Regions from separate parts of the Micromonospora sp. NPDC047467 genome, predicted to be linked through region 2. Evidence: riboswitches for the same ligand, from Rfam matches in the RefSeq annotation. Region 2 holds a riboswitch; each other region holds the start of a gene.
What was found. Region 2 has a riboswitch for cyclic di-AMP ahead of ABZ780_RS04200 (NlpC/P60 family protein). Riboswitches for the same ligand answer to the same signal wherever they lie in the genome.

Region 1: linked by a shared signal. The riboswitch ahead of ABZ780_RS27705 (C39 family peptidase) and the one ahead of ABZ780_RS04200 (NlpC/P60 family protein) in region 2 are both predicted to bind cyclic di-AMP.
Region 3: linked by a shared signal. The riboswitch ahead of ABZ780_RS13605 (hypothetical protein) and the one ahead of ABZ780_RS04200 (NlpC/P60 family protein) in region 2 are both predicted to bind cyclic di-AMP.
Region 4: linked by a shared signal. The riboswitch ahead of ABZ780_RS21925 (transglycosylase family protein) and the one ahead of ABZ780_RS04200 (NlpC/P60 family protein) in region 2 are both predicted to bind cyclic di-AMP.

Annotation. Positions count from the first base shown of each region.
Region 1 covers NZ_JBEYTO010000012.1:75,274-83,023, reverse strand. Annotated here, with positions in the region: gene ABZ780_RS27735 (hypothetical protein) at 1-127, shown strand, start outside; gene pseI (pseudaminic acid synthase) at 195-1,247, opposite strand; partial or broken gene ABZ780_RS27725 (glycosyltransferase) at 1,672-2,685, opposite strand; gene ABZ780_RS27720 (acyltransferase) at 2,915-4,141, shown strand; gene ABZ780_RS27715 (hypothetical protein) at 4,235-4,642, shown strand; gene ABZ780_RS27710 (hypothetical protein) at 4,797-5,558, shown strand; cyclic di-AMP (ydaO/yuaA leader) riboswitch at 5,845-5,986, shown strand; gene ABZ780_RS27705 (C39 family peptidase) at 6,232-7,068, shown strand; gene ABZ780_RS27700 (alpha/beta hydrolase) at 7,193-7,750, shown strand, end outside.
Region 2 covers NZ_JBEYTO010000002.1:3,448-10,287, reverse strand. Annotated here, with positions in the region: gene ABZ780_RS04215 (zinc metalloprotease) at 143-1,126, shown strand; gene ABZ780_RS04210 (pyridoxamine 5'-phosphate oxidase family protein) at 1,194-1,748, opposite strand; gene dcd (dCTP deaminase) at 1,826-2,404, shown strand; gene ABZ780_RS04200 (NlpC/P60 family protein) at 2,468-3,508, opposite strand; cyclic di-AMP (ydaO/yuaA leader) riboswitch at 3,522-3,657, opposite strand; gene ABZ780_RS04195 (N-acetylmuramoyl-L-alanine amidase) at 3,892-5,865, shown strand; gene ABZ780_RS04190 (NlpC/P60 family protein) at 5,936-6,840, opposite strand, start outside.
Region 3 covers NZ_JBEYTO010000004.1:232,437-240,186, forward strand. Annotated here, with positions in the region: gene ABZ780_RS13595 (PfkB family carbohydrate kinase) at 1-972, opposite strand, end outside; gene ABZ780_RS13600 (SRPBCC family protein) at 1,144-1,611, shown strand; gene ABZ780_RS13605 (hypothetical protein) at 1,912-2,931, opposite strand; cyclic di-AMP (ydaO/yuaA leader) riboswitch at 2,985-3,116, opposite strand; gene ABZ780_RS13610 (cation diffusion facilitator family transporter) at 3,257-4,174, opposite strand; gene ABZ780_RS13615 (AAA family ATPase) at 4,280-6,403, opposite strand; gene ABZ780_RS13620 (alpha/beta hydrolase) at 6,511-7,455, opposite strand; gene ABZ780_RS13625 (carbonic anhydrase) at 7,648-7,750, shown strand, end outside.
Region 4 covers NZ_JBEYTO010000007.1:402,101-409,850, reverse strand. Annotated here, with positions in the region: gene ABZ780_RS21935 (SDR family oxidoreductase) at 21-719, opposite strand; gene htpG (molecular chaperone HtpG) at 882-2,798, shown strand; cyclic di-AMP (ydaO/yuaA leader) riboswitch at 3,018-3,190, shown strand; gene ABZ780_RS21925 (transglycosylase family protein) at 3,192-3,854, shown strand; gene ABZ780_RS21920 (hypothetical protein) at 3,944-4,294, opposite strand; gene dinB (DNA polymerase IV) at 4,421-5,608, opposite strand; gene ABZ780_RS21910 (VOC family protein) at 5,666-6,103, opposite strand; gene ABZ780_RS21905 (YafY family protein) at 6,198-7,175, shown strand; gene ABZ780_RS21900 (GNAT family N-acetyltransferase) at 7,067-7,663, opposite strand; gene ABZ780_RS21895 (N-acetyltransferase) at 7,660-7,750, opposite strand, start outside.

The DNA.
Region 1 (7,750 bases), on a different contig from region 2:
GCGCCGCTACGGCCTGGGCACACCGTCCGACGGGGCGGCGATCTGGCGAACCCTGCGGCTGGCCGACCTAGTGGTCACGGTCGGCTTCGCCCCCGACACACCCTCCCCGCGATCTTGCACTTACTGACTCCGAATCGCGGCTTACACGCCTTTCGCCCGGGCAGTAAGTGCAAGATCGCCGAAGAGGGCAGCGGTTAGATCTGGTTCCAGCTCAGGGGGGTGCCGCGGGGGACGTTGGTGGTGAAGGTGCGGCCCAGCACCCGCTCGATCTCGACCGGGGCGAGCCCGCCCGCCGGCCGGATCGACCGGACGTTCTCCGCCGTCACCGTCTCGCCGGCCCGGACGTCTTCGACGACATACAGCGAACGGCGGAACCGTAGCCCCTCCCGCTCGGCGGGGGTCGGGCCGATCGCGGTGCCGCCCAGCGCCGCGTACGCCCGGCCGGACTCGGCGATCAGGGCCGTCAGCTCGGCCGGGTTCAGCGAGAAGTCCGAGTCCACGCCGCCGTCGGCCCGGTCCAGGGTTACGTGCTTCTCGATGAAGCAGGCGCCGAGGGCGACCGAGGCGACCGCCACGCCGATGCCGGGCGTGTGGTCGGAGAGCCCGACCGGCACGTCGAAGGCGCCCGCCAGCACCGGCAGCCGGCGCAGGTTGCTGTCGGCGGGCGGCGCCGGGTAGGACGCGGTGCAGGCCAGCAGCACGATGCCCGCCGCGCCGCCGTCCCGGGCGGTCCGTACGGCGGCGTCGATCTCGGCCACCGTCGCCATCCCGGTGGAGATCACCATCGGCTTGCCGGTACTGGCCACCAGCTGGATCAGCGGCAGGTCGACCAACTCCGACGAGGCGATCTTGTAGGCCGGCGCGTCCAGCGACTCCAGCAGCTCCACCGCGGTCGCGTCGAACGGTGACGAGAAGACCGTCAGACCACGTTCGCGGGCGCGCTCGAAGATCGGGGCATGCCACTCGTACGGGGTGTGCGCCCGCTCGTAGAGGCGGTACAGGTTCTCGCCGCCCCACAGCTCGTGACCGCTGGAGATGCGGAATGCCGGCGTGTCGACGTCGATCGTGATCGTGTCCGGGCGGTACGTCTGGAGTTTGAGGGCGTGCGCCCCGCTCTCGGCCACCGCGTCGACGATGGCCAGCGCCCGGCCCAGGTCGCCGTTGTGGTTGCCGGACATCTCGGCGACCACGAAGGGTCGCTCCCCGGAACCGACCGCGTGCGGTCCGATCTTGATTGTCGCCGTCATCCCGACCTCTGCTCAGGTACCCGCACCAGGGTGCGGTGGTGCTGTTGTCGTCCGCCCGGCGGGCGGACGACCTGGAAAACCAGGGCACCGGGAGCCGACACGGCTCCCGGCATGGCGTGGGGTGCTGTGCGGACGATCACGGCAGGCGGCACCCGGCCAGCGCATCAGCGTGGCCCGCCGATTCAACGCCGGCAGCGTGCTCAGCGACGGACCTGTGCGCGGCGTCAGACCTGTGCTCGGCAATGGACCTGTGCGCGGCCTCGGACCTGTGCTCGGCAATGGACCTGTGCGCGGCGTCGGACCTGTGCCCGGGATCAGGCTCGCCTGCGCTGTCGGCCGGTCGGCCCGGGTCCTCGTCGGCGGAGGCCGAGGCCGAGCCGCCGCCGCTGTGGTCGGTGCCGCCGGTTGCGCCCGACCGGCGCAGCCGGCCCGCGACTCGGTGCGCCTGGCGCAGCGCCGAGTACGCCAACCAGTCGCCGCGCCCGACAAGCCGGTGCTTGAGCCCGGTCACCCCGGAGGGCATCGGGTAGCCGCCGGTGGGCAGGTAGCGGCGGTAGTGCTCGGCGACCCGGTGGAAGAAGGCCCGCCGCAGGTGTGGGTGCAGCCGGTCGTCGTTGCCGACCACAACGAGGTAGTGGCTGATCATCAGCTGGAACAACTCGGCCCTCAGGCCCTCGTCCGGGTGCCGCCGGCTGACCCAGTCCATCAGTCGCTCGTACTGGGCGAACGCGTCGAAGTGCCGGCCGCTGCGGGTGGAGGTGATCGCGCCCTGCCGACCCTGCCGGTACAGGTAGCAGACCCGGTCCAGCACCGAGATCTTCTCCGCGCCGATCAGCAGCGGATGGCTGAACGGGATGTCCTCGTACCAGCCGGGAAAGAAGCGCAGCTCCAACTCGTCGAGGAACGCCCGGCGGACCACCTTGTTCCACGCGGTGTGCTGCACCCGCAGCAGGTGCGGCTGGTCGGCGAGCCGGGCGACGCCCGACACCCCGCGCAGCAGGTGGCTGCTCGCGTCGACCTCCCGTCGACCGTCCTCGTGCACCCGCAGGTGGTCGAGCATCAGGACGTCGGGCTGGTGCTCGCGCAGCCGGTCCAGCACCGCCCCGACCGTGCCGGGGGGAAGCCAGTCGTCGCTGTCGACGAACCAGACGTACCGGCCGGTGGCCTCGTCGAGGCCGGCGTTGCGGGCCAGGCCCAGGCCCACGTTGCTGGTCAGGTGCACGACCCGGACGCCGTCGCGCCCGGCGGCGTACGAGCGCAGCATCGCGCCGCAGCCGTCCGGCGAGGCGTCGTCGACGGCGATCAGCTCGACCGCGTCCGACTCGCCCGCCGGGATGTCGGCCCGGATCGATTCGAGGCACTGGTACAGGTACGCCTCGACACCGTAGACCGGCACGACGATGCTCAGCAGCGGTGCGTGCGTCGGCTCATTGACCACGTCGCCACCTTTGACGACGAGAGTGGCCAGTCCCGGAACCTGACGTGGCTGTGGAAGGTGAAATTCCTGAACTCCGGCGAAGCGGAAGGTTAACAACGGCCGCCCGGTTCACCCGGGAGTGACCCGGTAAGGTGCCCCGGTGCGGCCCTTCCGGGCCGTCGCGTCGTTTGACGCGCCCCGGGGAGGAGACATACGTGCTGGTGACCCTGCGGAGCGTCGGGACCCCGGCATGACGAGCACCGCTGACGCCTCGGCGGTTGCGCCCGCACCCGCCGTGGCGCGGCTTCCCTCGCTGACCGGGCTGCGGTGGATCGCCGCGCTGCTGGTGTTCGGCTTCCATGCAGGCACCATGCGGATCATCGCCGAGCCGGACTACAAGGCAGTGGTCGACGGGGTGTTCGCCCTCGGCCTGTCGGGGGTGCAGTTCTTCTTCATCCTCAGTGGCTTCGTGCTGGTCTGGTCGGCCCGCCCGGGCGACTCGCGGCGAACCTTCTGGCGGCGGCGGGTCGCCAAGATCTATCCGAACCACCTGGTGCTGTGGGCGGCGGCGCTGCTGGTCGCCTGGTGGTTCGCCGATCCGGTGCTGCCGGCGGCGGCCCTGGAGAACCTGCTGCTGTTGCAGGCCTGGGACCCCCGGCCGGGCTGGTTCTACAGCATCAACACGGTGAGCTGGTCGCTCTCCTGCGAGTTCTTCTTCTACCTCTGCCTGCCGCTGGCGCTGCCACTGCTGCGCCGGGCCCGTCCGTCGACGCTCTGGGTGCTGGTCGTCGCGCTGCCGCTGGTGATCCTCGCGCTCTGGCCGGCGCAGCAGTTGGTGCCGGAGGTCAGTCGGTGGTGGTTCACCCAGATCTTCCCGCCGGTGCGGTCGCTGGAGTTCTGGCTGGGTGCGGTGGCGGCCGAGTTGATGCGCCGGGGGCTGTGGCGTGGTCCCGGCCTGACGACGGCCACCGTCATCTTCGTGGCGACCTGGGTGGCCGCCTCGCAGTGGATCCGCGCCGAACTGTGGACCACCCTGCTCGCGGTCGCGTACCTGCTGGTGATCACCGCCGCCGCGGACGCGGATGTGCGGTCCCGGCGTTCGCCGTGGCGGTCCCGCCCGCTGGTCTGGCTCGGCGAGGTCTCCTTCGCCTTCTACCTGGTGCATGTGCTGGTGATGACGAGCGTGCTGCGCTGGAGCGGGGACTGGGGGACCGGCTTCCGTGGCTGGCGTGGCCCGGCGGTGGTGCTCGGGTTCCTGGTGGTGAGCCTGGTTCTTGCCGGGTTGCTGCACCGCTTCGTCGAGACGCCGCTGATGCGCCGGCTCGCGCCGCGCCGCGCGGCCCGACCGGCGGCCGTCCCCCGGCAACGGACCGGCGACGCCGAGGCCGCTGGCAGTGAGGCCGTTGGCGGCGAGGCCCGTGGCAGCGGAGGCACCGACAAGCCCGACGAGCGATCGACGTACGCCGACTCGCGCTGACGGGGTCCATCCTGGTCGGACGCGGTCGGCGCGGCGTGGGTCGACACGCCCGGTGCCGATGCGCCCGATCGGGGCCGGCGGTAGCGTGGGACCGTGCTTCCGGTCGCCCTCACCTGTCCCCTGTGGTGGGTGGCGCGTTGGGCGACACGGGTGCTGACCGGCCTCGCCGTCGTCGCCGCCCTCGCGCTGGGCGCGGGCACCTCACCGGGTGCGCCGTCGACGGCGGCCGCCGGGGCGTCGACGGTCGCCGTCGGGTCGGCCGTGTCGTCGTACCGGCCCGCCTCGGTGGTCGGCGTCGGGCACCCGGCCTCCGCCGCCGAGATCACGGCCGACGAGGCCGGCTCGGTGCGCGCGACCGACCCCCAGCCGGCACCGCCCGGCGGCGAGGGTGCCCTGCCCGCCGCCGCGGTCGGGCTGCTGCCGGTGGGCCCGGCCGCCGACCGGTTGCCCCGCGCCGACGACCCGGCCAGCGCGGGTCCTCGCGCCCCACCCGGGCGCTGAGCCCTCGGGACGCCCGTCCCGAGCCCTGCGGGACGCCCGTCCCGCCACCGCACCTGTCGACACACCGCTCCGCACCCCGCCAACCCGTGGCCCGCCCTGGCCCGGACGGTCGTGCGGCTTCCCATCGCAACGCTCTCTTGCCGAGGTGCCGACCATGGAGACCGTCGTCTTCTACCAGTTCCTGACCGAGGTGCCGCAGGCCGCCGCCATCTGGTCGGCCCTGCTCCTGCTGGCGCTGACCGTGCTCGCCGTCCTGGTCGCCCGTCCCGAGCGGGACACCCCGGCGGTCGACCCGGCGCCCACCGCCCGGGAGTTGGCCGCCGCCGAGGCCGCAGACCTGCGCCGGTACGCCGAGGAGGTGGCCGTCGCCGCGGCCGGCGCGGCGCAGACCGCCCGCCGTCGGCGCGCCGACTGGCTGACCGCTCAGGAGCAGGTGGAGCAGGCCTGGATCAGGTACGACGAGGCGGACGCCGCCGCCCGTCGGTTCGCGGGCGCCGGGGCGCTGCCCACCCCGCGTACGCCCCGCACGCCCACCGAGTACGCGGCCCGGGAGCGCTACCTGCACCAGGCGGCGATGGCGGCGCACTGGCGGGGAGACCTGGCCATGCGGCAGCTCAGCGACGTGTTCGGCCACCGGCACGGTTGGGATCCGCGCCGGCACCCGGTGGAGCAGGAGGCGCTGCTCCACCGGGCGATCCGCAACGCGAGGCGGGCCGACTACGAGGTCGCCGCCGCGCGGGAACGGTTGGCGTGGCGCGACGCCGAGTTGGCCGCGTCCTCGGCGCGTGCCCTGGCCGACGAGGCGTACGCGGCGGCGGCTCGGCTGCGGCCGACCCGGGCGATGCCCCGCCGAACCGTGCGGGTGGCGGCCCTTCCGGCTGCTGCGGCGCGCTGGCGTCCGGCCCGGGTGGGCTGAACGCCCCGAATATTCGGTGAGCCCGGTCACACCTTCCGGAAACCGGGCGGCTGACGCGTTCGGCCGGATTGTTCGCGCGGATGTGTCGGCATTGTCGACGACCTGTCCGCTTGTCGACCTGAGGTGCCGCCGTAACCGCTCGTCCCATCGAGTCACGTCAGTGGCAATACGCCCAGAAATTGTCGCGCCGCCTGAGGTTTACGCAGCTGAACCAGGCTTGGCAGGGTTCAGGCCGGCCAGTAGTGTCGTCCCGTCCGGTGCGGTAATCGATCGCAAGTGGCGACGCCGCGCTGACCCGCTCAATCGTGATCAACGAACCGGGGACCCACCAGTAAGTCCGGGGTGAATCCGCGAGCCACGGCCCGCGGTAGGGCGATCTTCCCGCCCGAATCCGTCAGCTAACCCGGTAGGCGGTGTCGGAAGGAGTTCCATCCTCATGCAGCACCCCTGCACCCCTCGGCCATTCCTCCGCCTTCACGGCGTAGCGGTACCCGCGCTTGTCCGTCTCGTGACGGTGAGCTGACCCCCCCCGGGTCACCGCCTTTCCCGCCCGGCCGTGCCGGGCGTTCCCCTGAGCGGTTCACCATCCGCGGACCACGGTCCGCGCGCTGGCGCCTGCCCGAATATCGGGCTGCCCCGGTGTGCCGCTCTCCCCCCGAACCGTGGAGGAACCGTGAAGCACACCCTGCAGCGTCAGCTGCGTCGTCTCGCCACCGAACGTCCGTACCAGATCGCCGCCGCCTCCGTCGCGGCCCTCGCCATCGCGACCACCACCGGCACCCTGGTTGCCGGCGGCGATGACGCCCCGGCCAGCCAGCACACCGCGACAACGGTCGCCGAGATGCGCAGCGACACCGCCGCCTCCCGCAGCGAGGCCCGCGTCGCGTCCCCCTCGGCCAGCGCCGCCCCGAGCACTGCCGCCCCGTCCGCCAGCGCCGCGTCGCCCGCCGCCAAGGCCAGCAGCGACCCGGACGTGACCGTCAAGAAGGCGGCACCGAAGCCACCCGCCACCAAGGTGCTCGACTACGACTACCAGGTGCAGAACACGTACTACAACTGCGGCCCGGCGGCGACCCGCAACGCCCTCAGCGCCGCCGGCATCAACCGCACCCAGAATCAGCTGGGCGCCGAGCTGGGCACCACCGAGATGGGCACCAACTCGGCCCTGGACACCACCCGGGTGCTCAACGCCGAGGTCAAGGGCTCTCCGTACCAGACCCGGATGTTCGCCGGCTCGCCCAGCCCGGCCCAGATGGACCGCCTCCAGGCTGATGTCGTCACCGCGATCACCGACGGTCGCGGCGTGGTGGCCAACGTGGCCGGGGACGCCGTCGACACCAACGGCGGCTGGCACTCCTACGGCGGCGGGCACTACGTCGCGGTGGTGGGCTACAAGGACGACGGCCGTACCGTCCGGATCGCCGACTCGGCCGACGCGGCAAACGCCGAGTACTGGATGACCACGATCGACCTGGCCAACTGGATCGCCACCCGGGGCTACTCCGCCTGACCCAGGTGGAGTCCGAAGACGCCGCGGGCGCCGACCCCCACGAGGGGCCGGCGCCCGCGGCGTCTTCGTCGATGCCGGGGCGACGGCTCTCGTCGCGGGCTGCGAACCGTGGGAGACTGCGGCCGTGGTGGATGAATCGGGTGGTCACGCCGACCGTAGGCCGGTCCTGCTTCTGCTGCACGGCATGGGGGCGACAGGTGACGTCTGGCTGCCCTGGGCTCCACTGTTGGAGCAGCACTGGCCCGGGCGGTGGCTGGCACCCGACCTCGCCGGCCATGGCTGGTCGGCCCCGCTGCCGTCGTACTCCTTCAGCGGTTTCGCCCAGCGGGTCGCCCAGGCTCTGGCGCCCGGCGACCGCATCGTGGTGCTCGGGCACTCGCTGGGTGGGGTGGTCGGCCTGGCGCTGGCCGCCCGCGCGGCCGGGACGCCGGTGGACGCCGTGGTCGGGTTGGGCATCAAGGCCGTCTGGTCACCGGACGAGCTGACCCGCGCCGTCGACCTCGCCGCCCGCCCGGTCAGCTGGTTCGCCAGCCGCGCCGAGGCGGCCCGCCGCTATCTGCGGGTCGCCGGCCTGGCCGGCCTGGTCCCGCCGGACGATCCGATGGTGGACGCCGGCCTGCGCCAGGTCGACGGTCGGTGGCGCCTCGCGATGGACACGAGCGCGTTCGCCGTCGGCGAGCCC
Region 2 (6,840 bases):
AGCGGGACGCGGGCCAGCAAGAAGTTTCCTCACGGCAACATATAGTCGTTCTCAAATGCATCGATGGGTTGTAACGTCTGCCACACGTTCTCCGCCATGGCGTGACACACCCCCTGCCGCGCCGCCAGAAAGAGGTGGGCCCATGGGACTCCGTCCCAACCTGCTGACCCGGCGTGCCGCCGGTGTCGCGTCGACAACCCTCGCGCTGCTGCTCAGCACCGCCGCCGTAGGTGTCGTGCCGGCTGCTTCAGCCCTCTCGGCAGCGCCTGGTGGCGCCTGCGTGGAGCCGGCCGACAGCCACGCCAACGCCCGGATGAGGCCCGGCGGTGCGGCCAAGCACGACCCGAACGAACTGACCGCCGACCAGGTCCGCGACCGGGAAGCCGACCTCGCGGCGGCGTTGCGGGAGCGCGCCAACTTCCGCACGGGTGCCGGCGCGACGGCACTGGCCACCGTCACCATCCCGGTGGTGGTGCACGTGATCCAGGAGAACAGCACCCGGGCCGGCGGCAACATCCCGGACTCGCTGGTCACCGCCCAGATCAACGTGCTCAACCAGGCGTACGCCGGCGCGACCGGCGGCGCGGTCACCGCGTTCGCCTTCCGCCTCGACAAGATCAACCGGGTGACGAACCCATCGTGGTACCCGATCGTGCAGGGCTCGTCGGCGGAGCGGTCGATGAAGTCCTCGCTGCGGGTGGGCGGCAAGAACACGCTCAACATCTACCTCGGCGAACTGAGCAACAACCTGCTGGGCTGGGCGACCTTCCCGCAGCGGAACCTGAGCAGCATGGACGGCGTGGTCGCGCTGAACGAGTCGCTGCCGGGCGGCACCGCCACCAACTACAACCAGGGCGACACCGGCACCCACGAGGTGGGTCACTGGCTGAACCTCTACCACACCTTCCAGGGTGGCTGCGGTGGCTCGGGTGACAGCGTCAGCGACACCCCGGCCGAGGCGTCGCCGGCCTACCAGTGCCCGACCGGGCGCAACACCTGCTCGGCGGCCGGGCTGGACCCGATCACCAACTTCATGGACTACACCTACGACTCGTGCATGTATCAGTTCACCCCGGGACAGGCCAGCCGCATGCTGACCGCCTGGAACGCGTACCGCGCGGCCTAACTTCTCCGCGTACCACCGGTGCCGGCTCCGTCACGACGAAGCCGGCACCGGCGTCTTCGGGCGGTGGTCAGGCGGCCGTGCACTGGACGTCACGGCTGAGACGGGTCGGGCGGGTCTGGGGTACGCCGAGCGGCGCCGCAGCCGTCGGGGCGTGCGGGTCGAGCCAGACCCGAACGGCCGGACGGCTCGGCGGGAGACCAGGAATGCCCGTGATCTGGTGCTCGCGGCGGGTCAGCATCGCCACGTCGACGGTGAACTCGAAGAGCCGCCAGTCGACCTGCGGCTCCGCTCGGGCGGTCTGCGCCAGCCGGGCCACCCGCGCCGGATCGGTCACCGGCCAGGCGTGCCCCGCCACGTAAGCCTCGTCGTCGCTCTCCTCCGGTGGGAACGAGTGCAGCGCATAGCGGCCGTCCCGCTCCAGGTCACGGCGCTTCGGCGAGTCGATGATGAAGCAGAACAGACCCTCGTCGGTGATGACCGGGGAGACCGGATGGACCCGGGGACCGCCGTCGGCGCGGACCGTGGCCAGGTAGCCGAAGCCCGGCCCGTACTGCTGCAGGAGAACGCGGATCCCGTCGGCGAGTCGGGGCTCGTCGGCGGCGAAATCGGACCAGGAAGCCATGCCGGCATTCTATCGAACAAATGTACGAAGAGCGACCTCGACACGCTGGTCACCGCGTGCCTCGCTATGGTGGTCCGATGCTGCTCTCCGACCGCGACCTGGTCACCGAGATCAAGGCCGGCGCGCTGGGCCTGGACCCTTTCGAGCCCACCCTGGTCCAACCGTCCAGCATCGACGTACGACTCGACCGGCTGTTCCGGGTCTTCAACAACCACCTCTACACGCACATCGACCCGGCCATGCAACAGGACGACCTGACCTCGGTGGTCGAGGTGCCCGACGGCGAGCCGTTTGTGCTGCACCCGGGCGAGTTCGTGCTCGCCTCGACGCTGGAGGTGATCTCGCTCGGCGACCAGCTCGCCGGCCGCCTGGAGGGCAAGTCCAGCCTGGGCCGGCTCGGCCTGCTCACCCACTCCACCGCCGGCTTCATCGACCCGGGCTTCTCCGGTCACGTGACGCTGGAGCTGTCCAACGTGGCGAACCTGCCGATCACCCTCTGGCCGGGCATGAAGATCGGGCAGCTCTGCATCTTCCGGCTCTCCTCGCCGGCCGACCACCCGTACGGCTCGGTGGTCTACGGCTCGCGTTACCAGGGTCAGCGGGGGCCGACGCCGAGCCGCTCCTGGCAGAACTGGCGGGCCTGGCCGACCCGCTGAGGGTCGGGTCAACGACGAGGGCCCGCCGCGACGGATCGCGACGGGCCCTCGACCAGCAGAGGCTCAGCCTGGGCGGCCGTAGCTGTGGATCGGGCCGTCGTCGACCTTCTTCATCTTGACGGGTTGACCGGCCTGGGACGCGTGCACCACCCAGCCGTTGCCGACGTACATGCCGACGTGGTGGATGTCGCTGTAGTAGAAGACGAGGTCACCGGGGCGCAGGTCGGCGCGGCTGACGTCCTTGGTCACCCGGCTCTGCTGCGCGGCGTTGTGCGGCAGGGACACCCCGGCCTTGGCCCACGCGGCCAGCATCAGCCCGGAGCAGTCGTACGAGTTCGGGCCCTCGGCGCCCCACACGTAGGGTTTGCCGATCTGGGCGCAGGCGAACTTGACCGCCGTGCCCGCGCCGCCGCCGGGGTAGCTGGCCGGGCAGGGCGCCGGACGCAGCGGACCGCCGCCGCCGTTGCCGTACACCTTGAGGCGCAGCTTCTGGAGCTTGTCGATCTCGGCGTTGATCTGCTTCTTCTTCGCCGCCAGCTGCGCCTCGGTCAGGGTCAGCTGGGCCACCATCTCGTCCAGCGGCGCCTTCTGCCGGGCCAGCTCGTCACGCAGGTCGGACACCTGCTGTACGTCCTGCTGCTGGTTGTGGGCGAACCGGTCGAGCATCTCCAGTTGGCCGACCATCTCGCTGGGTGACCGGCTGCCGAGCACGGCGTTGACGGTGGAGACGTTCTCGCCCATGTACGCGCGGACGGCCAGGGCGCTGACCTTGTCCATCGCGGCGTCGACCTGGCGCTCCAGCGGAGCGATCCGGGCGGCCAGGGCGTCGGCCTGCTTGCGTTTGGCGGCCAGGTCGGTGCGGGTGGCGTTGTGCCGTTCGATGATCGGTTCGAGCTTGTTCCAGTCGGCGTCGATCTGGCGTTCGATCTCGGCGACGGACGGGTCCGCGTGGGCCGCCGTGGCGCTGCCGGTCAGGACGACGGCGACGCCGACCAGGGCGGCGAGGGCGGTGGTGAAGCGGGGCCAGCGTGGACGCGGCGCGGTCGGTGTCGGGTCGGCTGACGCCGACCGCCCGGACGACGGCCGCGGGGCATGAAGTGCCACCGGGGTTCCGTACTCCTTCTTCCTGACCGCCTACCGGGTTAGCTGACGGGTTCGGGCGGGAAGTCGGCGCCCTACCGCAGTGACTGCGGATTCACCCCGGGGAACCTGGGTCCCCGGCTCGCTCGCAAGCGACTCGGCGGTGTCGGTCCGTTACTGCCCGGGACGGGCAGACCTGCCACCGGGCCGACAAATGACCAGAGTAGAGACGGCCGTTACCAATCCGCAACCCGTGGGGCCGTGACACTCCGTACCGATCCGGAGGGGTCACGGACCGTGGGCGAAAGTTTCCTTCCGGACGTGTGCATACATGGAAAGGTATTGACGCAGACTCCCGGCCGGCGGGAGGGTGGCCTCACCCTTACCCACGCAATCTAGGGGGTTCGATGCGCCATCCAACCCTGTCGTCCGGCCGGCACGCACTGCTGGTCACCGCCGTGGTCGCCGCGACCGCACTACCGTTGCCCGCCGGTCCGGCCGCCGCCGCAGCCACCGCCGACCGCCAGCAGCAGTACGCCGCCGCAGCCAGCGAGTACGGCGTACCGACCGCCGTGCTGCTCGGCGTCTCCTATCTGGAGTCCCGCTGGGACAGCAACGCCGGCACACCGAGCACCAGCGGCGGCTACGGCCCGATGCACCTGACCGACGCCCGGCACGTGACCGCCCTGCCCGGACGCGGCCACCACGACGCCGGCACCGAGGACCCGCGCGGCGACGACTCGCGTACCACGCTGGCACCCCGCCACACCGCAGACTCCGCGCCGCCCAGCGCGGCCCTGCAGACCGTGGACGCCGCCGCCGCGCTGACCGGGGCGGCCCCCGAGTCGCTACGCACCGACGCCAACGTGAACATCCGCGGCGGGGCAGCGCTGCTGGCGGCGTACCAACGGGAGTTGGGCGCGCCGGTCGGCGCCGGCAGCGACCCGTCCGCCTGGTACGGCGCGGTGGCCCGTTACGCCGGCGCGGACAGCGCCGACGCCGCGGCGGCCTTCGCCGACGAGGTCTTCACCACCATCGGCGCGGGCGAGTCCCGGGTGACCGACGACGGTCAGCGGGTCACGCTGCCAGCCCGCACGGTACGGCCGGAGCGTTCCTGGCTGGACCGGCTGGGTCTGCGCAAGCTCGCCCGCCCGGATGGTCTGGAGTGCCCGCGCACCATCTCGTGTGAATGGATTCCCGCGCCGTACGAGGCGTTCGGCGACGGGGACTACGGCAACCACGACCTCTCCGACCGGCCCGCCCGGCAGAAGATCGAATACATCGTCATCCACGACACCGAGGCGAGTTGGGCGACCACCCTGAACCTCGTCCAGGACCCGACGTACGTGAGCTGGCACTACTCGCTGCGCTCGGTGGACGGGCACATCGCCCAGCACGTCAAGACCAAGGACGTTGCCTGGCACGCCGGCAACTGGTACGTCAACGCCAAGTCGATCGGGCTCGAACACGAGGGCTTCGCCGCGCAGGGCACCTGGTACACGGAGGCGATGTACCGGACGTCCGCGAAGCTCGTCCGACACCTCGCGCTGCGGTTGGGCATCCCGCTGGACCGCCAGCACATCATCGGCCACGACAACGTGCCCGGCACCACCGCGTCGACCGTGCGCGGGATGCACTGGGACCCGGGACCGTACTGGGACTGGACGCACTACTTCGACCTGCTGCACGCGCCGCGCCTGGACACCGGCACCCCGGCGACCGGCCTGGTCCGGATCGACCCGGACTACGCCACCAACCAGCCGGCGTTCATTGGATGCGTCACCCCCGGCGTTCCGTGCCCGCCGCGCGGATCGTCGTCGGTGGTGCTGCGCACCGCACCGGCCGCGGACGCGCCACTGGTCAACGACATCGCGCTGCGCCCCGACGGCACCCCGAACACGATGGAGGTGTCGGACCACGGCGCCCGCGCCTCCGCCGGCCAGACGTACGCGCTGGCCGGGCGGCAGGGTGACTGGACGGCCATCTGGTACCTCGGGCAGCGGGCCTGGTTCCACAACCCGAAGACCGCACCGACCGCCACCTGGACCGTCGGCGTGGTGGTCACCCCGAAGCCCGGCCGCGCCACCATTCCGGTGTACGGGCGGGCGTACCCGGAGCAGGCCGCCTACCCGGCCGGTGTGCCCTACCAGGCGATCTCGCCGTTGCAGTACACCCTCGCCGCCGGGCAGCGGTACGCCGTCGGCGCGGTGCTGCCCGGTGAGTACTACCGGGCCAGCACGGTCGACGGCTCCTCGCCCGGCGACTGGACGGTGATCCGCGGCGAGAACAGGTACGTGCAGATCCAGTTCGGCCACCGCATCATGTACGTCAACCTGGCCGACGTGCAGGTGCTGCCGTCCCCGGTGGGCGCGCCGCGCTGACCGGCGTACCGCTGAAAACCGCGACGGCCCCCGGTCGGTGACCGGGGGCCGTCGTCGTGCCTGGTGGGGATCAGCCGGGTCGGCGGAACCCGGCGACCGGCATGTGGTTGATGCTTGCCACCTGCACCGGTTTACCGGCGCGCGGGGCGTGCACCATCTGGTCGTTACCCAGATAGAGGCCGACATGGTGCAGGTCGCTGAAGAAGAACACCAGGTCACCGGGGCGGGCGTCGGCCCGCGAGATGGCCTTGCCCTCGTTCCACTGGTTGCCGGTGTGGTGGGTGAGGCTGATCCCGGCCGACTTGTAGGCGTACTGGGTCAGGCCCGAGCAGTCGAACGAGTTCGGGCCGGTGGCACCCCAGACGTACGGCTTGCCGACCTGCTGACAGGCCGTCTTGATCGCCTTCTGGGCCGCCACGTTGACCACACCGTTGATGGTGGGGCAGCCCGTGGTCTTGACCGTGGTCTTGGGCAGCGACGCCTCGAGCTTCTTGATCTCGACGTCGATCTGCTTCTTCTTGGCCGCCAGGTCGTTCTGCTGCTTCGTCTGGGTGCCGATCAGCGCGTCGAGCTTCTCTTTCTCGGCGTCGTACTTGGCCCGGACGGCCAGCACGCCCTCGACCTCCTTGCGCTCACGCGCGGCGAGTCGGTCGAGGAGGGTGAGTTGCTCGGTGAGGGTGTCCGGCTTGGCGCTGACCAGCAGCGCGCCGATCTCCTGCGAGGGGCCCGACATGTAGTAGCGGGACGCGAGGTCACCGACCCGGTTGAGCGCCAACTCACTCTGCAGGGCCAGCGGCTCGATCTTCTTCTGCAGGTCGGCCGACTTCTTGCGGTTGACCTTCAGGTCCGCCCGCACCTTGTTGTACTGCTCGATGGTGGGCTCCAACTGCTCCCACTTCTTGTCGATCTGCGCCTCGATCTCGTCGACCGTGGGCTCAGCCTGCGCCGGAACGGCGAGCATGCCGGCGCCGACGG
Region 3 (7,750 bases), on a different contig from region 2:
CTCGACCGCCCGGTCGGCCAGCTCGTCGGGGGTGGTCCGCTCCTGCGGCCGGCTGTCCGCCGGGACCAGCCGGACGCGTTCCACCAGCCCGGTTATCGAGTCCAACCGGCCGGTGCCCAGGCCGTGCCGGGTCACGTTCAGCGCCCCGGCTGCGGCACCGGTGCGGATGGCGGTCCGGATGTCCCCGCCGCGAGCGACAACGGCGGCAACCCCGGCGGTCATCGAGTCGCCCGCGCCGCGCGGGTCGGCGGCCTCCAACCGGGGCATCTCCACCTCGAAGAGCTCCCCGTCGATCAGCGCCAACGCCGGCTGGTCGGCCCGGCTCACCACCACCGTCTCGGCGCCGGCGGCGTGCAGTTCGTACATCGCCCGGGTCAGCTCCGCGCTGTCGTCGCTGCTGGCGCGGCCGTCGCGGATCAGCTCCTCATGGCTCACCTTGAGGAAGAACACTCCGCCCTCCAGTGCCGCGCCAAGATGATCACCGGAGAGGTCGACCACCACCCGGCTGCCGTTGGCGCCGAGATCGGCGGCGAAGCGCCGGTACACGTCGGCCGGGACCAGCCACGGCGCGTTGGGCCCACTGAGGACGCTCACCTCGGCGCGGAGGCCCTCGCCGAGCGCCAGGTTGTACAACTCGTCGAGCTCGTGCCGGCTCAGCGGCTGCCCCGGCACGTCGGCGACTTCCTGCCGGGAGCCGTCCCGACGGTCGTGCACGTACCCGCCGCTACCGGAGTCACGGACCACCACCTTGAGGTCCACGCCCTCGCTGACCAGCAGTGGCTCCAGCACCTGGCCGATCTCGCCGCCGAGTGCGGCGCAGAGCACCACGTCGACCCCGAGCGACAGCACCATGCGGGCCTGCCAGACACCCTGCCCGCCGGGGTGCAGGTGCAGTTCGGGATGGTCGTTCGGCTGGTCCACCGTCACCGTCAGCTGCGGAGTGGGCGCGAAGACCATCACGTGCCCGCTCACCGAGCATCGCCGTTCATGTCTCCGCCCTCCGTCACGACCGGTGATATCCCCACAGCCGACGGTAGTGATAACGCGCCGCGAATGCCGGGGCAACGGCCGGCGTCCGTCCGGGCGTTGCCAGCCTGACCGGGGTACGGGACGATCGTGCGACCATCGACGGCAGGAGACGGTGTGTTCAGCAGCGATACGTTCAGCTACACCGTCCAGGCCCGCTGCTCACTCGCCGACGCGGCGGCGTTGCTGAGCGACCTGACCCGCCAGGGCGAGCTGCATCCGCTGATCATCCGGGTTCGCCGGGTCCCGCCCCGGCCCGGCGCCCGGGCCAGCTACACGATCAACGACCGGCTGGCCGCCGGCCCGCTGCGCTTCAAAACCACCTACCAGGCGGACGTGCTGGTCTGCGAGGACGACGAGATCGTCACGGTGGCCCGCCAGTGGCCGGCCACCACGGTGCGCAACCACACCCGGCTACGCACCGAGCCGGACGGCCTGGTCCGGATCGACGTCGAGATCACCCTGCGGGCGCCAGCGCCCCTTTTCCGGTACGCGTTTCGCCAGGCCAGAGCCGCCCACCTGGCCCTGGCGACCCGACTCGGCGCGGCCCTCGACCGCACCGACAACCCCCCAACCCCCGCCTGACCACACCCGCGCCCACGCCGCCCCGCCCACGCGCGCCGTGCCGCCGCGCCCTCGCGCCCTCGCGCGCCGCCGCGCCGCGCCGCGAGCCGCGTCCTGTGCGCGGCGACCTCGCCATGATCGTGCTCGATCCAGGATGTAGTGGCCTCCGGCTGCTTGCGAGGCCACTACATCCTGGTTGCAGCGCGATCATGGCTGGCGTTGCCGGGCAATCGGGGTGCGGCCGGTGCCAGGCCAGCCCGCTCAGCGGCCTGAGGGCCGACGGCCGGCGCCCCACATCGGAGAGGCGCCGGCCGGGTCGGGTCAGTACACGGACAGGTGCACGTGGTTGGTGTGATCGCTGGACGGGTCGCCGCCCGCTCCGCTGTAGGACTTCCACCCGCTGCTGGGTAGCCAGATCTGCCTGTACCAGATCACGTACAGCACGGCGAGTCGGTCGGCGTTGCGGATGAAGTACGCGGCCAGGTTGTTGCCGTACGTCTTGTCGCCGCCGGTGGCGTCTCCGCCGAAGCCGTTCTTCTGCGCGGCGAAGTCGCAGGCCCGGCCCTTGGGGTGCTCGCCGGAGCCGCCGGAGCGGTGGCAGGAGACGTACCGGGTGAAGCCGGCGGCCTTGGCCTGGTTGAGGGCGTGCAGGGTGCGGGGGGTAATGCAGCCGTTGGCCGGGGTCGGGTCGTTGACGCTGCACGACTCGGACGGCCAGGAGCCGTCGGAGTTGCGCGGCGCGGCCTTGGCGTTGGCGCTGGAGGTGCCCCGGTTGGAGTTGGTGTCGGCGGTGGTGGTCTGCGGCTTGGTGGTGGCCACGGTCAGGGCTCGCTCGGCCTGTTCCTTGCGCTTGGCCATCACCTCGACCTGCTTGCGCTGCTCGCGGATCTCGCCGTCGAGGGCGACGCGGGTGCGGTTGGCCTCGTCCTTGGTGGCGAGGAGGTCGCGCAGTGCCCGGTCCTCGTTGGCGGCGACCACGTCCAGCGCGGCGGCCCGGTCCATGAAGCCTTCGGGGGTGTTGGTGCTGAGCAGCGCCGAGACGGTGCTGAGCCGGCCGGTGCGGTACGCGACGCCGGCGATCTGACCGACCTTGCCGTTGCGCTCGTTCATCTCGGCTTCGGTGGTCTTCAGTTTGGTGGCGAGTTGCTGCTGCCGTTGTACGGAGGTGTCCAGGGCGCGCTTCGCGTCGAGGTAGCCCTTGCTGGCCGCTTCGAGCTGGGCCCGCAGGGCCGGGGTGCCACCCTCTTCGTCGTCGCTGGGTGCTGCGGCGGCCCGCTGGGCGGCCGGGGGAGCGGCCGAGGCTGCGCCGGCCGGGATCGCGACGCCGAGGGTGAACATCATGACGATCAGCGCCGCCAGTCGGGCGGCGGGGGGTCGTGCTGGTGCCACTATGCGTGTCCTTCCGTTAGCCGCCGACCGGGTTAGCTGACGGGTTCGGGACGGAAGATCCCTACCGCTGACGCGGATGCACCCCAGGAACGTGGTTCCCCGGTTCGCCCTCTCGGGCGATTAGGCGGCGGCCCCCACCGGCGCCGGGAGGGCGCCGCCTGGTGGTGGCCGAGACCGAGCCTACCGGTGCCGCTGGGGCAGGTGCAGCCAATGTGACGGACGGTGCCTACGTCGTCACCGTGAATGTCGACTAATGCGATGAAATCTCGGCAAATTGTCACCAGGTGACGGCACCGCAGGCACCGGGTGCGGCCCCGGGCTCGATCTGGAGCGTGGCGTGCTCGATCCGGAAGTCTTCCTGGAGGGCGGCACGCGCGGCGGTGAGCACGGCGCCGACCTCCGCGCCGGGGGCCATGGTCAGGTGTGCGGAGGCCACCTCCATGCCCGAGGTGAGCGTCCAGACGTGCAGGTCGTGCACCTCGACGACGCCGGGCACGGCGGCCAGCCGGTCGTGCACGGCGGTGACCTGGAGGTGTTCCGGGGCGGCCTGCACCAGGATGCGGACCGCGGCGCGGCCGAGCCGCCAGGTGCGCGGCAGGATGAACACGCCGATGGCGACCGCCACCAGTGGGTCGGCCCACCACCAGTCGGTGACCGTGATGAGCAGTGCCGCCCCGATCACGCCGACCGAGCCGAGCAGGTCGCCGAGCACCTCCAGGTAGGCGCCCTGGAGGTTGATGCTCTCCCGGGCCCCGGTGCGGAGCAGGGCGAACGCGACCACGTTCGCGAGCAGGCCGAGTACGGCCACCGCGAGCATCGGGCCGGCCACCACCTCGTGCGGGTCGCCGAACCGGCGGATCGCCTCGATCACCACGTAGATCGCCACGCCGGAGAGCAGGACGGCGTTGGCCAGGGCGGCGAGCACCTCGAGGCGGTAGAGCCCGAAGGTGCGCTGCGGGTCGCCGGTGGCCCGTTGGGTGGCGGTGATCGCGGCGAGCGCCATCCCGATGCCGAGCACGTCGGTGAACATGTGCCCGGCGTCGGAGAGCAGGGCCAGCGAGCCGGTGTGCAGGGCGGCCACCGCCTCGACCACCATCAGGGTGGCGAGCAGCCCGAATGCCGCCCAGAGTCGGCCCCGGTGCTGGTGCGCGGCATTGGCGACCGAGGCGTGGTGGTGGTCATGACCTGCACCCACGACACCCACCCTCCGTTGCCGTCCGGGACCGGGTCAAATGTATGCTCACATCGCTATGTATGCAACTGTCCGGCAGTGCCGACTCCGGGCCGCGCCGATTCGGATTCAGCCGATCGGGTCGATGGTGGTGAGCCGCTGGGTGGCACGGGACAGCGCGACGTAGAGCGTGCGTACGCCCGCCCCCGGATCCGCCCGGATCTCGCTCGGTGCGACAAGCACCACGCCGTCGTACTCCATGCCCTTGGCCTCCAGGCTGGTCACCACCTGTAGCCGCGACGCGCCGAGCGCGCCGAGCCAACCGGCGACCTCGTCCCGGCGGGGGACCGGCGTGATCACCCCCACCGTGCCGTCCACCTCGGCCAGCAGGCCGGCGGCCGCCTCCACGACCGCGGTCTCCAACCCGGCTGCCGGCACCACCAGCTCCACCGGGTCGACCCCGGTGGAGCGGACGGCCCTCGGCAGCGGCAGGTCCGGATAGAGCCGGCGGATCTCGGCCGCCGCCACCGCGAAGATCTCCGCCGAGTTGCGGTAGTTGGTGGTCAGCGTGAAGTCGTGCCGCTTGCGGCGGCCCAACGCCTGGTCCCGGGCTCGGGCCAGCTCCTCCGGGTCGCCGGTCCACGCGGTCTGCGCCGGGTCGCCCACCACGGTCCACGAGGCCAGCCGGCCGCGCCGGCCGATCATCCGCCACTGCATCGGCGAGACGTCCTGCGCCTCGTCCACCACCACGTGCGCGTAGTCCCGGTAGTCCGCCGGGCGCTCCCGCGCCGCCGCGCGGGCCGCCCGCTGGCGGTCGCCGAGGGTGGTCAGCTCCCGGACCCCACCGGCGAGCTGGAACGGGTCGCGCCGGGCCCGCGCCGGCTGCGCCGGCTTGCCGAGCAGCGCGTCCAACTCGTCCAGCAGCGCGATGTCGGCGATGGTGAGGCCGTCGGTGTCCAGGCTCCGGTACGCCGCCTCGAGCAGCCGGATCTCCGCGCCGGAGAGGATGCCGCCGGCGTACCGACGCAGCCGGTCCGGACGGGCCAGCCAACCGAGTACGTGCCGGGGGTGCAGCCGGGGCCACCACGCCTTGAGGAACTCGCGGAACTCCGGCCGCTCGGCGATCTCGCCCTCGAAGGACCGCTGCTCCGGCAGCCGGCCGGTGCCGGTGTTCAGACGACGGGCCTGCGCCCAGAGCGCGGCGAAGATCCCGTCGAAGCCGGCCCGGCGGGCCTCGTTGCGTCGGGCGCCCCGGTGCAGCGCGCGGTCCCGGATCGCGTCCAACTCGGCGCGGTCCAGCCGCAGCAACCCGCCCCGGTAGAGCAGCCGCAGCTCACTTGGCCCGCCCGGCACCGCGTCCCGGGCGGCCTGCTCCAGCACCCGACGCATCCGCAGCGAGCCCTTCACCGCCGCCACCTCCGGCGGATCGGTGCGGGTGGCCGTCATCCCCGGGAAGAGCGTGCCCAGCGAGTGCAGGGTCGCCGTGTCCTCGCCGAGCGAGGGCAGCACCGAGGCGATGTACTCGACGAAGACGGTGGACGGGCCGACCACCATGATGCCGCCACCGGCGTACCGGCTGCGGTCGGAGTACAGCAGGAAGGCCGCCCGGTGCAGGGCGACGGCGGTCTTGCCGGTGCCCGGTCCGCCGGCGACGATCGTCACCCCGGAACCGGGCGACCGGATCGCCTCGTCCTGCTCCCGCTGGATCGTCGCCACGATGTCCCGCATGCCCCGGCCGGTGGCCTGGGACAGGGTAGCCAGCAGCGCGCCGTCGCCGACCACCGTCATCCCCTCCGGCGTGGCGGTGGGATCGAGCAGGTCGTCCTCGATGCGGGTGACCCGCTCCCGCCGGGACTGGATGGTCCGGCGCCGCACCACGCCCAGCGGCTGCGCCGGGGTGGCCTGGTAGAACGCGGCGGCGGCCGGCGCACGCCAGTCGACGACCAGCGTGGTGGCGTCCTCGTCGCGGATGCCGAGCCGCCCGACGTGCAGCACCTGACGGTCCCGCAGGTCCAGCCGGCCGAAGACCAGTCCCTCGTGTTCGGCGTCGAGGGTGTGCCGACGCTGCGCGGCGTGGAAGACCATCGCGTCCCGTTCGACGAGCGCGCCGAACGTGCCCACCCGGGCCATCCGGTAGCCGTCGCGCTCGGCGCGGACCGCGGACTGGCGCAGCTCGGCCAGGCGGGCGTACACCCGGTCGAGGTGCCGTTGTTCGACGGCGATCTCCTGCTCCAGGGCGGTCTGGTCGGTCAACGCACGCTCCTTCGATGTCGCCGGCGAGCGGCGCGAACCGCGCGGGCCAACCGCAGAAGGGTACGGCCCTCGCTCCGGTCCGGCGCGCCCGAGGTGCGGGAACGTGGTCAGGCACCCGTCCTGACGGCGCTCGCGTCGCTGGCCCGCGGCGGCGGTTCGGCGAGCACCCGACGCAGGACGCCGGTCAGCGCGGCGTTCACCTCGTCCGGACGCTCCATCATCAGCATGTGCCCGGCGCCGGAGCAGATGGTCAGCTCGGTGGCCGGCAGCGCCGCGGCGATCGACTCGGCGCACGGCGGCGGGGTGAGCCGGTCCCGGTCGCCGACCAGGGCGGCGGCGGGCAGGTGCGCGAGCGTGGCGAGGGTGTCCAGCCGGCGCTGGGCGCCGATCGAGGCGCGGAACCCACCGATCGAGCGCAGCGAGGCGTGGGCCACCGCCGAGGTCACCAGCCGGATGTCGGCCGGGTCGCAGCGGTCGCCGAAGAGCATCCAGCGGATGCTCGGTTGCAGCGCGCGTAGCAGCGGCCGGGGCGGTCGCCACGAGCCGCACCGGGCCAGTACGCCGGCCCCGGTCGTCTCGGCGAGCCGGATCAGCCGGGTGATCCGCGGCGAGAGTCCGTAGGCGGTGTGCGTGTGCCCCTCGGCGGTGGTCGAGACGAAGACCAGGCCGGCCGTGCGGGCGGCGAAGTGGGCGGGATGGCGGTGCGCGTACTCCATGATCGTCATGCCGCCCAGCGAGTGGCCGACCAGGACCACCCGACCGGCCGGCGCCACCGCGTCGATGACCGCCGCGAGGTCGTCCCCGAGCTGAGCCAGGGTGGCTGTGGGCAACGCCATGCAGCTGGACCGTCCGTGGCCCCGGGCGTCGAAGGTGACCACCCGCACCGCGCCGTCCGGCATCCCGGTGAGCGCGTCGAGTTGCCGGTGCCAGGCGCGCCCGTCCAGCGTCCAGCCGTGCAGCAGGATGGCGGTGACCGGGGCGTCCGCCGGCCCCGTGGTCTCGACGTGCAGCCGCACGCCGTCGGGCAGACCGACCTCGAACCGCTCCGGCATCGCCACCTCCCAGGGCCGCCAGGAACCACCAGCACCGGGATACCCGGCGGTAACACCGGCTACCCGCCATGACACCACGCCAATCGCGCCGAGGCGAACATTCCCGACCCGGCCCCCGCCCATCGTCGGCGGGCCAAGCTGGACGGCATGGGGTCGGCGCAGGCAACGCCCGGACCGCCGGTGGGCGGACCGGTGGCTCAGGGAAGACAGGCCGGCGGTACGCCCCGGGCCGCGCTGGCCGAGCTGCTCGCCGGCAACCGGCGCTTCGTCAGCGGCCAGCCGGTGCACGGGCACG
Region 4 (7,750 bases), on a different contig from region 2:
CGGCCCGTCGCCGTCACGGGTCAGGGCAGTTGCGGGTAGAGCGCGCCCACCCCGCCGGCGAGCCCGGCCTGGACCTGCCGACTGATGTCGTCGGCGACGATCTCGTACGCGTCGGACTCGATGCCGTCCACCCCGATCCGGGCGATGACCGCCGGGTCGGACTTCGGCTGGGTGACGGCGGCGGCCATGTCGGTGTCCATGTAACCGACGTGCAGGCCGGCGACCCGGACGCCCCGCTCGGCGAGCTGGGCGCGCAGCGCGTTGGTCATCGCCCACTCGGCCGACTTCGCGGCGCCGTAGGCCGCGTGCCTTGGGAAATTCACCCAGGACAGCACCGAGAGCACGTTGAGGATCGTCCCGCCGCCGTTGCCGACGATGACCGGCTCGAACGTCCGGATCATCGACAGGGTGCCCAGGTAGTGGGTCTCCAGTTCGAGTCGGACGAGGTCCAGGTCGCCGTCGAGCAGGTTGGTTCCGGAGTCGATGCCGGCGTTGTTGATCAGGAGGTTCACGTCGCCGGCGAGCTGGGCGGCGGCGGTGACCGAGGCGGGGTCGGTGATGTCGAGGCGCACCGGCGTCACGCCGGGCAGGTCGACGGTGTCCGGGTTGCGGGCGCCGGCGTAGACGGTCGCGCCGCGGGCGACGAGTTCGGCGGCCAGGTGCCGGCCGAAGCCGCGGTTGGCGCCGGTGACGAGGGCGGTGCTTCCAGCGATTTTCATGGGCGTCACGCTAGCCGACCTGACTTCTGTTGGGCAAAGTCAGGTAGGTCACGAGAGTCGCCCTCCTGGATCGGGAATATGACCCGGACGCGGGCACGACCCAACCGGTGACGACTCGTATCCTGTGCGCGAACCTCCGCACGAGCCGAGAAGGGAGACGGTGTGAGCAACCAGGCCGAGACGTTGGAGTTCCAGGCCGAGGCGCGTCAGCTCCTGCAGTTGGTGGTCCACTCGATCTATTCGAACAAGGACGTCTTCCTGCGGGAACTCATCTCGAACGCGTCCGACGCACTGGACAAACTGCGACTGGCCACGATGGTCGACAAGGACCTCGTCGCCGACACCGACGACCTGCACGTGACCATCGAGGTCGACCGGGACGCCCGCACCCTGACCGTCCGGGACAACGGCATCGGGATGACCCGCGACGAGGTCGTCCAGCTGATCGGCACGATCGCCAAGTCCGGCACCGCCGAGTTGCTGCGCCAACTGCGGGAGTCCGCCGACGCTCGCGCCTCGCAGGACCTGATCGGGCAGTTCGGCGTCGGCTTCTACGCCGCGTTCATGGTCGCCGACCGGGTCACCCTGCTGACCCGCAAGGCCGGCGAGACCGGCGGCACCCGCTGGGAGTCCACCGGCGAGGGGACGTACTCGATCGAGACGGTCGACGAGGCGCCGCAGGGCACCACGGTGACGCTGCACCTCAAGCCGGCCGACACCGAGGACAACCTGCACGACTACACCGCCGAGTGGACCATCCGGGAGATCGTCAAGCGATACTCCGACTTCATCGCCTGGCCGATCCGGATGACCGTCGAGCGCCCCGGCGCCGACGGCGCGGACGCCACCAGCGAGGTGCAGACCCTCAACTCGATGAAGGCGCTCTGGGCGCGGCCCCGCGACGAGGTCGACGCCGCCGAGTACAACGAGTTCTACAAGCACGTCAGCCACGACTGGGCCGACCCGCTCGAGGTCGTGCACATGAAGGGCGAGGGCACCTTCGAGTACGAGGCGCTGCTGTTCCTGCCCAGCCACGCCCCACTGGACCTGTTCTCCCCGCAGGGCCGCCGAGGCGTCCAGCTCTACGTCAAGCGCGTGTTCATCATGGACGACTGCGAGGCGCTCGTCCCGACCTACCTGCGCTTCGTCAAGGGTGTGGTCGACGCGCACGACCTGTCGCTGAACATCTCCCGGGAGATCCTCCAGCAGGACCGGCAGATCCAGATCGTCCGCCGCCGCCTGGTGAAGAAGGTCCTCGCCGCGGTCAAGGACCTCAAGGCCAACCACGCCGAGCGCTACCGGACCTTCTGGACCGAGTTCGGCGCGGTGGTCAAGGAAGGCCTGATCGACGACACCGACAACCGCGACACCCTGCTGGACATCCTGTCGGTGGCCTCCACCCACGACCCGGCGGAGCCCACCGACCTGGCCGGTTACGTGTCCCGGATGAAGGACGGCCAGAGCGACATCTGGTACGCCACCGGCGACTCCCGGGCCACCATCGAGAACTCCCCGCACCTGGAGGCGTTCCGGGCCAAGGGCCACGAGGTGCTGCTGCTCACCGATCAGGTCGACGAGGTGTGGGTCGAGCGGGTCGGCGCGTACGACGGCCGGCCGTTGCGGTCGATCGCCAAGGGTGAGGTCGACCTGGACACCGACGAGGAGAAGCAGCAGGCCGAGGCCGAGCGCGAGCAGCAGCGGCAGGAGTTCGCGGCGCTGGTGGACTGGCTGGGCACCACCCTGGCCGACAGCGTCCGGGAGGTCCGCCTGTCGTCGCGGCTCACCACCTCACCGGCCTGTGTGGTGGGTGACGCGCACGACCTCACGCCGACCCTGGAGAAGATGTACCGGGCGATGGGGCACGAGATCCCATCGACGAAGCGCATCCTGGAGATCAATCCCGGTCATCCTCTGGTCGCCGCGCTCCGTAAGGCCCACGAGCAGGGCGATTCCGCCGAAACCCTCACCGAAACCGCCGAGCTGCTGTACGGCCTGGCGGTGCTCGCCGAGGGCGGCGACCTGGCCGACCCGGCCCGCTTCACCCGGACGCTCGCCGATCGGCTGGCCCGTACCCTGTAGACCGTTTTCCCCGGCCGGCGGCCGCCCGAACAGTCGGGCGCCGCCGGCCGCTTCAGTCGACCTGATCGGAAACGGTCCATCGTGGTCACTTCACAGGTCAGCGGGGTTCGCAACCGCTGAGCGGGCCGCTCAGCGTGGCCCGGTGAAGAACTTCACAGCGGTTGGGCGATCGTCATCGACCGTGCCTAACGTCGGTCGGGTTCGCCACAGCGGACACCACGGCCGGCAACGCCAAATCCTGCCCCCGGTCGTCGGAACCCAGTCACCCGGGCAGGAGCGGGGGACCCAACGTTCCTCGGTGCATCGTCACCTCGGGGTGAAGCCGCCACCGCGCGGCCGGGCTCCTCGGCCCGAACCCGACAGCTCACCTCGCCGGCGTGGAGGAAGCTCACCATGACGTCTGTCTACACCCCCCGTCATCGACGGGTCACCACCCGCCGCCTCGCCGTCGGCACCCTGGCCGTCGGCGCGGTCACCGGCGCCGTCGCGCTCTTCGGGCCGGCGGCCCCGGCGCAGGCCGCGGTCAACTGGGACGCGATCGCCAAGTGCGAGTCCGGTGGCAACTGGAAGATCAACACCGGTAACGGCTACTACGGCGGTCTGCAGTTCGCGCAGAGCACCTGGGCCGGTTACGGCGGCAAGAAGTACGCCGCCCGCGCCGACCTGGCCAGCCGCGGCGAGCAGATCGCCATCGCCGAGAAGGTGCTCAAGGGGCAGGGCATCGGCGCGTGGCCGACCTGCGGCAAGAAGGGCGGCTCGTCGAGCGGCTCCGCCACGAAGTCGACGAAGTCCACCTCGAAGTCGTCGAAGTCCGACAAGACCACCAAGCCAAAGGAGCGGTCGTCGCGCGGCGAGCAGCCGGCGACCCGCAACCACGAGCGCACCACCCCGGCGGCCAGTGGCGACACGTACGTGGTGAAGCCGGGCGACACGCTGTCCGAGATCGCGCAGAGCCACCGGCAGGCCGGCGGCTGGCAGGCCCTGTACGAGCGCAATCGGCAGCTGGTCGGTGCCGACCCGGGTCTGATCTTCCCGGGTCAGCGGCTCAGCCTCTGACGGTTGACACACACGAACGCTCGGCCGGGTCACCGGCCGAGCGTTCGTGTGTGTCGTGCTGTCAGCCCGGATGCCCGTGCGGGCCGCCGTCACGCCGCCGAGACGGACGCCTTCGGCCCTCGCTGCGACGCCGCCGGGCCGGCGTTCCAGCCCCAGCGGGGGGCGGGCACGGCGGTCTCCCCGGGACGGTCCGCGCCGCCGTCGATGGGAGCCTCGGCCGAGTCGTGGTTGCTACGGGACAGGCGCAGCGACTGCTCGGCGCCGTTGCGGGCCGCGCACGGCCAGGACTGCCCGGCGCACTGGAGGTTGCGGCAGAGACCCTCGTCGTCCGGCTCGTGGGCGCTGAGCACATCCACCGCCAACTGCCAGAGCAGAGGGTCGGTCACGTCGTGCGGGCGTTCGGTGCGACGGCTCGGTCGGTTGCTGGTGTCGTCGGACATCGTGTGGGTCCCCCCTTGTCAGGCTGTACCCCCCAAGGGTCACCTGTCAGCCGCTGGCTAAACCGCCGACCTGCTGTGATGTGTCTCCGATCGCAGCTTGAGCAGGTGGAAAAGCACGCGGACCGGTCAATCTGGCAGCCGCGGCATCTCGACGCCCGGGTCCCGGCCGAGCAGCACCGCGCGGGTGAGCGCCGTCGACCCGAACCGGTCACGGACCGCGTCGACCGCGGCGTCCAGGTCGGCTCCGGGGGTGGCGTCGAACGGCAGCTCCGGTTGAACAGGGTTGTCGTCGAGGTTGCCCACCGACACGCCGATCAGCGTGACGCCCCGCCGGCCGACCTCCGGCAGCGCCGTCCGCAGCAGCGCCCGCGCGGCGGCCAGCAGGGGTGTCGTGTCCGCGGTCGCCTTGCCCAGGGTGTGCGAGCGGGTGGCCCGGGTGTAGTCACCGAAGCGCAGCCGCAGCATCACCGTGCGCCCGGATCGACCGGCCGCCCGCATCCGCCGGGTGACCCGGTCCACCAGGCCCGCCAGGATGGCGTCCAACTCCGCGGGCGCGTGCGGGGTACGACTCAACGCGTGCTGCGCGCCCATCGAGCCGCGCCGTCGGCCGACCTGCACCGCCCGCGGGTCGCGATTGTGGGCCAGGGCGTGCAGGTGCCGGCCGGCGCCCGCGCCGAGCAGGGACACCAGCGCCGCCTCGCCGAGGCGGGCCACCTCCCCGACGGTACGGATCCGCCGCTCGCGCAACTTGGCGGCGGTGACCGGGCCGACGCCCCAGAGCCGTTCCACCGGCAGCGGGTGCAGGAACGCCAACTCGGCGTCCGGCGCGACGACCAGCAGCCCGTCCGGCTTCGCCACCCCGCTGGCCACCTTCGCCAGGAACTTCGTCCGGGCCACACCCACCGTGATCGGCAGGTGGACCTGGTCGCGGACCTCCCGGCGCAGCCGCTCGGCGATGTCGGCCGGCGCCCCGGCCAGCCGGCGCAGGCCGCCCACATCGAGGAACGCCTCGTCGATGGAGAGCCCCTCGACCAGCGGTGTGGTCTGCCGGAAGATCTCGAACACCGCCCGGCTGGCCCGCGTGTACGCCGACATCCGGGGCGGCACCACTATCGCGTCCGGGCACAGACGACGCGCCTGCTGGCCGCCCATCGCGCTGCGGACGCCCCGTGCCTTCGCCTCGTAGCTGGCCGCGAGCACCACGCCGCCGCCGACGATCACCGGCCGCCCGCGCAGGCGTGGGTCGTCACGCTGCTCGACGGACGCGTAGAAGGCGTCCAGGTCGGCGTGCAGGATGCTGGCCCCGGGTGACACGTACATATGTTCGCATGGCGTCCGGCCGTCATGGCAGTGAGCTGGGCGAACGCCCGGTCAGTCGAGGCAGAATTCGTTGCCCTCGGGGTCGGCCATGATGATGTGGCCGGCGCCCAGCGGGGGAGCGGGTTCGTGGCGACTGAGCCGTGTGGCGCCGTGCGAGACGAGTCGCTCGGCCTCCGCCTCCAGGGCCCCCATCCGCTCGTCACCCTCAAGCCCGGGAGCAGCCCGCACGTCGATGTGGACGCGGTTCTTCACCTGCTTGTGCTCCGGAACCCGTTGGAAGAACAGACGCGGCCCCGAGCCGTCGGGATCGACCACCGCCGAGGCGTCGTTACGGTTCTCCGGGGGCACTCCCATCGCCTCCAGCGCCTGCTCCCATGACGCGAAGTCTCCGGGCGGGCCCTGCACCTGGTAGCCGAGCGCCTCGGTCCAGAATGTCGCCAAGCCGGCCGGGTCGGCGCAGTCGAACGTGATCTGCATGTCGCGGGCCATGGCAGCTCCCTGTTTCCTGGTCTGGTCGGTCATGATCCCAGCCTCCCCCGGATCGCGGACAGGATCGTTCCGCAATGTGTGCAACCATCGGCGGGTGACCGTCGAGGGGACGACCGAGCGGGTGCTGCGGTTGCTGGGGCTGCTGCAGCGGCGGCTGTCCTGGACGGCCGCCGAGCTCGCCACCGAGCTGGGGGTCACCGGCCGCTGCGTACGCCGCGACGTGCAGCGACTGCGGGCGCTCGGCTATCCCGTGCACGCGGCCCCCGGTGTCGGCGGCGGCTATCAGCTCGGCGCGGGCACCCGGCTGCCGCCGCTGCTCCTCGACGACGAGGAGGCGATCGCGACGGCGGTCTCCCTGCGGCTCGCCTCGGGCGGCACGGTGGCCGGGGCGGGTGAGGCAGCCCTACGGGCACTGGCGAAGCTCGACCAGGTGATGCCGTCGCGGCTGCGGGCCGAGGTGCGGGCGGTGCACAACTCCACGGAGACGCTCATCGGCCCGGTGCCCGAGATCGACGCGGAACTGCTGGTGACGCTCGCGCGAGCCTGTCGCGACGCCGTGCGGGTGCGGTTCACCTACGCCGGACGGGCCGGTGGGGAGCGGGAACGCACGGTCGAGCCGATCCGGATGGTCACGACCGGCCGCCGCTGGTACCTGATGGCCCGGGACGTCGACCGCGACGACTGGCGCACGTTCCGCCTGGATCGGATGCGGACCGCGGTGGCGACGACCTGGCGCTTCCGGGCGGGCGAGCATCCGGACCCGGTCGCCTTCGTGCAACGGTCGGTGACCGAGGCGCCGTACCGGTATCTCGCCCGGCTCCGGGTGCACGCCCCGCCCGACCGGGTGCGGGAGTTGGTGCCGCCCCAGGTGGGCCGCGTCGAGGACGACCGCGACGGGTGGTGTGTGCTGGTCGTCGGCGGGGAGAGCCTGGACTGGATCGCCGCGCACGTCGCCCGCCTGAACTACGAGGTCGAGGTGCTGGAGCCTCCCGAGCTGCGCGAGGCCGCGGGGCTGCTCGCCCGTCGCCTCGCGGCGCTGGCCAGTCCGACGTCGGAGCCCGGCGCGCGGTGACGCAGCGTGTAGTGGCGCAGCGACACCGGGCCGCCGTCAGGAGCGGTCCATGGTGCCGTGCTGGTGCTGACACACCGCCATCCTGCGCGCTCGTACAGCGCAGCGGCCGCGGTGTCACCGGAGGCCACCTCCAGCACCAGGTCCGTTGCGCGTTTGTCCGCCCACTGGCGGGCCCGGTCCAGCAGCGCGCTGCCCAGCGCCAACCCCCGGGCTTTTGGCACTACGAAGAGACGAGCCACCTCGGCCGTCGGCTGGGCCAGCGGCCCGCCCGCCGGGTCGGGCACCCGATGCACGGCGATGTGGCCCACGACGGCAGCGTCATCATCGACGGCGACCCAGGCCCGCGCCGGGTGCGGCTCGCGGAGCCAGCGGTGCGGGTCGGCGGGCCAGTTCAGCGGGTACCTGTCGACCCGGTGAACCTCGGCGAGCGCCGCGACGCAGCCGTCCAGGTCGGTGGCGCGCCGCCGCCGGATGCGCGGTGGGTTCACAGGTCGTCGAACGGGCTGGCGTAACGGAACTCGCCCCGGATCGACTCGTTCCACGCGTGCAGCGGTCGAGCCATGAAGTACTGCGGC